2 regions of the Achromobacter pulmonis genome follow, and region 1 is predicted to be linked to the other one. Evidence: predicted binding sites of a transcription regulator. Region 1 holds the regulator's gene; the other holds the start of a gene.
The links. The regulator NrdR, encoded in region 1, represses ribonucleotide reductase genes. The targets are predictions, from matches to a motif close to CACNANATNTNGTG.
Positions count from the first base shown of each region.

Region 2: K2W61_RS23770 (ribonucleoside triphosphate reductase) is a predicted target of NrdR. The motif match lies at 1,921-1,934, and genes of this name have one in related genera.

Region 1 is NZ_JAIFOT010000001.1:1,081,620-1,085,026, forward strand. Features, by position in the region: gene K2W61_RS04980 (GlxA family transcriptional regulator) at 1-914, shown strand, start outside; gene nrdR (transcriptional regulator NrdR) at 981-1,460, opposite strand; gene glyA (serine hydroxymethyltransferase) at 1,673-2,923, opposite strand; gene K2W61_RS04995 (LysE family translocator) at 3,129-3,407, shown strand, end outside.
Region 2 is NZ_JAIFOT010000001.1:5,160,064-5,163,470, reverse strand. Features, by position in the region: gene K2W61_RS23770 (ribonucleoside triphosphate reductase) at 1-1,914, opposite strand, end outside; gene K2W61_RS23765 (Bug family tripartite tricarboxylate transporter substrate binding protein) at 2,076-3,068, opposite strand; gene K2W61_RS23760 (M20 family metallopeptidase) at 3,082-3,407, opposite strand, start outside.

The sequences.
Region 1 (3,407 bases):
ACGTGGCCGGACCGGCCGAGGCGTTCCGGGTCGCCAACAAGCTGTGTCCCGGCGCCTTTGAGCAGCATTTCTGCGGCCCCTCGACCGAAATCGAAAGCGGCATTCCCGGCCTGCACCTGGCGCGGATCCAGCCCTTGCCCGAGCAGTTGCCGCCCGAGGCCCTGGTGATCATCTCGGGCGTGGTCGGCAAACCCACCCGGCTGGACGAACCCGAGGCCCGCCGGATCATCGACTGGCTGGCGCGGCGCCACCCGGTCGACGGCTTCACCTTGATGACCGTCTGCGCCGGCGCGCTGTTCGCCGCCGCGGCCGGCCTGACGCGCCAGCGCGAGTGCACCACGCACCACAGCTGCCTGGCGCAGCTCGCCGACATGGATCCGAGCGCCCGATTGCACGACAACCGCATCTTCGTCGAGGATGGCAACCTGGTCAGCAGCGCCGGCATCACCGCCGGCATCGATCTGGCGTTGCACATGGTGTCGCGTCACTGCGGCCCGCGGGTGGCCAGCGAAGTGGCGCGCGACATGGTGGTGTACCAGCGGCGCGCCGGCAGCGACTCGGCCTTGTCCCCCTGGCTGGAGCACCGCAACCATATGCATCCCGGCGTGCACCGGGTGCAGGACGCGGTCGTGCGCAACCCGGCGGCGCCCTGGTCGGCGCAGTCGCTGGCCGAACAAGCCCACACCAGCCCGCGCCACCTGACGCGCCTGTTCCATGAACATGCCGGCTGCACGCCGATGGATTACCTGTATCAGATACGCGTGGCGCTGGCGCGCGACATGCTGCGCGAAACCCGCTTGAATCTGGAAGCCGTGGCGGAAAAATCGGGCTTCGGCTCGGCCCAGCACCTGCGCCGCGTGTGGCGCAGATTTCAGCCGCAGACGCCCAGCATGGCGCGCGCGCCGGCGCCGTAGCCGCCTAGTGCCAGCAGCCGGCCGGCCGGGGCGGCGCGCGCCGCGCCGCTGAAGCGGACGGGCGGCTCACTCCTTGCGCAGCTTGCCCGGCAGCACCGGCCCCTGCATTTCGCGGATCGCCTCGACGAATTCGCCGATGTCCTCGAAGCTCTTGTAGACCGAGGCGAAACGTACGTAGGCCACTTTGTCGAGTTTGCGCAACTCGTTCATGACCAGTTCGCCGATATGGCCGGAAGCCACTTCGCGCAGGCCGCTGGCCAGCAGTTGTTCCTCGATGCGGGCCACGGCGGCGTCCACGTCCTCGGTGCTGACCGGACGCTTGCGCAGCGCCAGGCTCAGGCTGGCGCGCAGCTTGGCGGGATCGTAGTCGCTGCGGCTGCCGTTGCGCTTGACCACGGACGGCAATGCCAGCTCCACCCGTTCATACGTGGTGAAGCGCTTGTCACAGGACTGGCAGCGGCGCCGACGACGAATGGCGTCGCCCTCTTCCGAGACACGGCTGTCAACGACCTGCGTTTCGGAGTTGCCGCAAAATGGACACCGCATGTGTGATCCCTGAAAACACGGAAAGCAATAATTCGCCCATATTGTAACGATGCGACGGCTTGCCCGTGTCGATCATGACAAATTCGTCCCTAATATTTTTGCCCTGGAGGCCGCCGACACGCAAGCGCCATTGGCCCTAAAACAAAAGGACGGCCCCTTGCGGAGCCGTCCCCTCTAGGCGCGGGCGGCGCGGAGCCACCGCCGTGGCGGCATTACTTGCGGCCGTACACCGGCAGGCGCGAGGTCAGTTCGTTGACCTTGGCGCGCACGGCGGCGATATTGGCCTCGTCGCGCGGGTTGTCCAGCACGTCGGCGATCAGGTTGGCGGTCAGCTCGGCCTCGGCTTCGGTGAAGCCGCGGGTGGTCATGGCCGGCGTGCCCAGGCGGATGCCGCTGGTCACGAAGGGCTTTTCCGGATCGTTCGGGATGGCGTTCTTGTTGACCGTGATGTGGGCCTGGCCCAGCACCGCTTCGGCTTCCTTGCCGGTGATGCCCTTGGAACGCAGGTCCACCAGCATGACGTGGCTTTCGGTGCGGCCCGAGACGATGCGCAGGCCACGCTTGACCAGCGTGTCGGCCAGCACCTTGGCGTTCTTGACCACTTGCTGCGCGTAGGTCTTGAATTCGGGTTCCAGCGCTTCCTTGAAAGCCACCGCCTTGCCGGCGATGACATGCATCAGCGGGCCGCCCTGGATGCCGGGGAAGATGGCCGAATTGACGACCTTTTCGAATTCCGCCTTCATCATGATGACGCCGCCGCGCGGGCCGCGCAGCGACTTGTGCGTGGTCGAGGTGACGAAATCGGCGTGCGGCACCGGGTTCGGGTAGGCGCCACCGGCCACCAGGCCGGCATAGTGGGCGATGTCGACCATGAACAGCGCGCCGTTGTCATGGGCGATACGGGCCATGCGCTCGAAGTCGATGTGCAGGGCATAGGCCGAGGCGCCGGCGACGATCAGCTTGGGCTTGTGTTCCTTGGCCAGTTGCTCGACCTGGGCGTAGTTCAGGACTTCGTTTTCGTCCAGGCCGTACGAGATGAAGTTGTACAGTTTGCCCGAGGCGTTGACCGACGCGCCGTGGGTCAGGTGGCCGCCTTCGGCCAGGCTCATGCCCAGCACGGTGTCGCCCGGCTTCAGGACGGCCATGTACACGCCCTGGTTGGCCTGCGAGCCCGAGTTGGGCTGCACGTTGGCGGCTTCGGCGCCGAAGATCTGCTTCAGGCGATCGATGGCCAGTTGCTCGACCACGTCGACGTATTCGCAACCGCCGTAGTAACGCTTGCCCGGGTAGCCCTCGGCGTACTTGTTCGTGAGCTGCGTGCCCTGGGCTTCCATGACGGCCGGGCTGGCGTAGTTCTCCGAAGCGATCAGCTCGATGTGCTGCTCCTGGCGAACGTCTTCCTTCTGGATGGCGGCCCAGACTTCCGGGTCAGCCTTGGAGAGGGTGAGGTTGCGGTCAAACATGACGGGGGGTTCCTGAGGCGGTAAGAGAGGAGGAAACTGCGCCCGGGCGGGTAAACCCGGATAATGACGGATAGTTTACCGCGTCACGCCACTTTGCCTGTCGTCAAAATGCCCCGAATGGAGGCAAAATTCCCCTCAAGGACGCGAAATTTCCGCCATCCCCGCGCGGCCGGAAACCCCTCTCAACCCGACTTGAGAAACTTTCATGCAAACGCAGACTCTGCTTGCCTACACCCTGGTCGCCGCCGTCAGCGTCATCACGCCCGGCCCCGCCAGCATCCTGGCCATGCGCAATGGCGCCGCCGGCGGCCTGCGCGCGGTGTTGCCGTCATCACTGGGCAATGTCACGGGGCTGTTCCTGCTGTCCGCCGCCGCCATGCTGGGCCTGGGCGTGGTGCTGCAGTCGTCGGCCCTGCTGTTCGCCGCCCTCAAGATCGCCGGCGCCGCGTACCTGATCTACCTGGGCCTGCGCCACCTGCTGGGC
Region 2 (3,407 bases), 4.1 Mb from region 1:
GTGGTTCGGGCAGATCGAGAACGTCGGCGTGACGGTGATGTACGGCAGCCGGAAATTCGACAGCGCGCGCCGCACCAGCGCCTTGCAGGCGCTGGCCGACGAAACGGCTTCGTTCATGTACAGGTGCAGCACGGTGCCCCCGGTGTACTTGCCCTGCAGCGCTTCCTGCAGCGTCAGGGCCTCGAACGGATCGTCGGTGTGGCCCACCGGCAACTGGCTGGAATTGGTGTAGTAGGGCTGGGCCTCGGTGCCCGCCTGCAGGATGCCGGGGTAGCGCTTGCGGTCCTCGCGGGCGAAGCGGTAGGTGGTGCCTTCGGCCGGCGTGGCCTCCAGGTTGTAGAGGTGGCCGGTCTGTTCCTGGAACTCGGTCATGCGCGCCCGCACCCGGTCCAGCAGGCGCACCGCCAGCGCGTGGCCGGCGGGCGTGGTGACGTCGTCGGCATCCTCGCTGAAATTGCGGATCATCTCGTTGATGCCGTTCACGCCCAGCGTGCTGAAGTGGTTGCGCAGCGTGCCCAGGTAACGCCGGGTGTAGGGGTACAGGCCCTGGTCGATATAGCGCTGCACCACCTTGCGCTTGGTTTCGAGTACGTCGCGACCCAGCGCCAGCAGATGGTCCAGGCGCGCCATCAGGGCGGCCTCGTCGCCGCGGCAGGTATGGCCCAGCCGCGCGCAGTTGACCGTCACCACGCCCACCGAGCCGGTCTGCTCGGCCGAGCCGAACAGGCCATTGCCGCGCTTGAGCAGCTCGCGCAGGTCCAGCTGCAGGCGGCAGCACATGGAGCGCACCATGTGCGGCTCCAGGTCGGAATTGAGGAAGTTCTGGAAGTACGGCAGGCCATAGCGCGCGGTCATTTCGAACAGGCGCTCGGTGTTGGGGTGGTCCCAGTCGAAATCGGGCGTGATGTTGTAGGTCGGAATCGGGAAGGTGAACACGCGCCCCTTGGCGTCGCCGGCCATCATCACCTCGATGTAGGCGCGGTTGATCATGTCCATCTCGGTCTGCAGCTCGCCATAGGCGAATGGCATTTCCTCGCCGCCGAGGTAAGGAATCTGTTCGCGCAGGTCGGCCGGGCAGGTCCAGTCGAAGGTCAGGTTGGTGAACGGCGTCTGCGTGCCCCAGCGGCTGGGCACGTTGAGGTTGTAGATCAGTTCCTGCATGCACTGCTTGACCTCGGTGTAGGTCATCGCGTCGCGGCGGATGAAGGGCGCCATGTAGGTGTCGAACGAGCTGAAGGCCTGCGCGCCGGCCCATTCGTTCTGCAGCGTGCCCAGGAAATTGACGATCTGGCCGATGGCCGCCGACATGTGGCGCGGCGGCGTGGCCTCGATCTTGCCGGGGATGCCGTTGAAGCCTTCGGTCAGCAGTTGGCGCAGCGACCAGCCGGCGCAATAGCCGCTGAGCATGTCCAGGTCGTGGATGTGGATGTCGCCGTCGCGGTGGGCCTGGCCGGCCTCGGGCGTGAAGACGTTGGACAGCCAGTAGTTGGCGGTGACCTTGCCGGCCACGTTCAGGATCAGGCCGCCCAGGCTGTAGCCCTGGTTGGCGTTGGCGTTGACGCGCCAGTCGCGCTGTTCCAGGTATTCCTCCATGGCGCTTTCGACGTCCACCAGGGTGTGGCGCAGCGCGCGCAGGCGGGCGTGCTGTTCGCGGTAGACGATGTAGGCGCGCGCGGTGCGCCAGTAGCCGGCCTTGACCAGCGTTTCCTCGACCTGGTTCTGGATGGTCTCCACCCCGGGGCAGACGTTGCCGTCGGCGGCCAGCGCCTCGATCACCGCGCCGGTCAGGGCGTGGGCGAGGTCGGCGTCCAGTTCTCCGGTGCCGCGGCCGGCGGCGGCGATGGCCGCCGCGATCTTGGCGCGGTCGAATGCGACGACCCGGCCGTCGCGCTTGAGGATGTGTTGGAGTTGCATCGCTGACACCATATGTTGTGGAGTGGAAAAACTCTACCACCACCTATGGTGCTCGGGGTCGGGCGGCCCAAGCGTATGTCAGCCCGGCTTGATGCCGGTCAAACGGCCCGGAAGGGGCCGGCGCGGACGCAAATCCGCCGGCCCGTCTTGCACAGCGCGCCTCAGTCCAGCTTGATGTCGGCGCGCCGGCCGACTTCGCCGAAGGTCTTCAGTTCCTGTTCCATGCGCGCGGTGAAGGCCGGGCCGTCCAGGTAGACCGGTTCCAGCGCCAGGTCGCTCACGGCGCGCCGCACCTGCGGGTCGGCCATGATGTCCGCGACCGCGCGGTTCAGCGTGTCCAGCACCGGTTGCGGTGTGCGCGCCGGGGCCACCAGGCCGTACCAGCCCACCATCGAGACGCCGGGCAGGCCGCTTTCGATGAAGGTCGGCACGTCCGGCAGTTGCGGCACGCGGTGTTCGCCGGTGACGGCCAGCGCCCGCACCTTGCCGGCCCGGGCCTGCGGCGCGGCCGACGACACCGTGTCGACGCCCAGCGCGATTTCGCCGCCGATCAGCGCCGTGACCAACTGTGCGCTGCCTTTGTACGGCACCGGCGTCATCCTGGCGCCGGCCGCCGAGGCGAACATCTCGCCGACCAGGTGCGGCGCCGATCCTGGGCCAAAGGTGCCGTACATCAGGCCGCCGCCGGCGCTTTTGTCGTGGGCCAGCGCGGCGGCCTGTTGCACGGTCTCGACCGGCAGGCCGTTCTGCGCCAGCAGCACCACCGGCGCCAGCGCCACGATGGCAATCTGCGCGAAGCTGGTGCGCGGATCATAGGGCAGGCGCGACTTGAGCGCCGGCAGCACGGTGTAGGTGGTGCTGCCCGACAGCAGCAGGGTATAGCCATCGGGCTGGGCGCGCGCCACGGCTTCGGCGCCGATCACGGTCGAGGCGCCGGGACGGTTCTCGACGATCACGGCCTGGCCCAGCTTGCCGGACAGCTTGTTGGCGAGCAGACGGGCGACGGCGTCGGTGGCGCCGCCGGGCGTGAACGGCACCACCAGCTTGATGGCTTGTTCGGGGTAGGCGGCATGGGCGGCGGGCGCGCCCAGGGTGGCTTGCAGGGCAAGGGCCGAGAGGCTGGCCAGCGCGGCGGCGCGGAGTCGGGCGATCATGGTGGGGGTCCGGTCAGGGTTGGGCAGGGGTGACGGTGTCCTGGGCGCGCTGGCGCGTGGCGGCGCCTTGCTCGCCCAGATCCCAGAACAGGCCCGCCATGATGGCCAGGCCTTCGCGCGCCACGCTGCCCAGCAAGTGTTCGTTGGGGGCATGTTGCGCACAGGCGGGATAGGAATGCGGTACCCACAGCGTGGGCAGGCCGAGCAGGTCGGCGAAGATGTCGTTGGGCAGCGAGCCGCCCAGGTTGGGCAATAGCGCCGGTCGCTGGCCGGTGCTGCGTTCGAGCGAGGCGGCGGCCCAGCGCACCCAGGCATTGTCGGGGGACAGCCGGGTGGCGC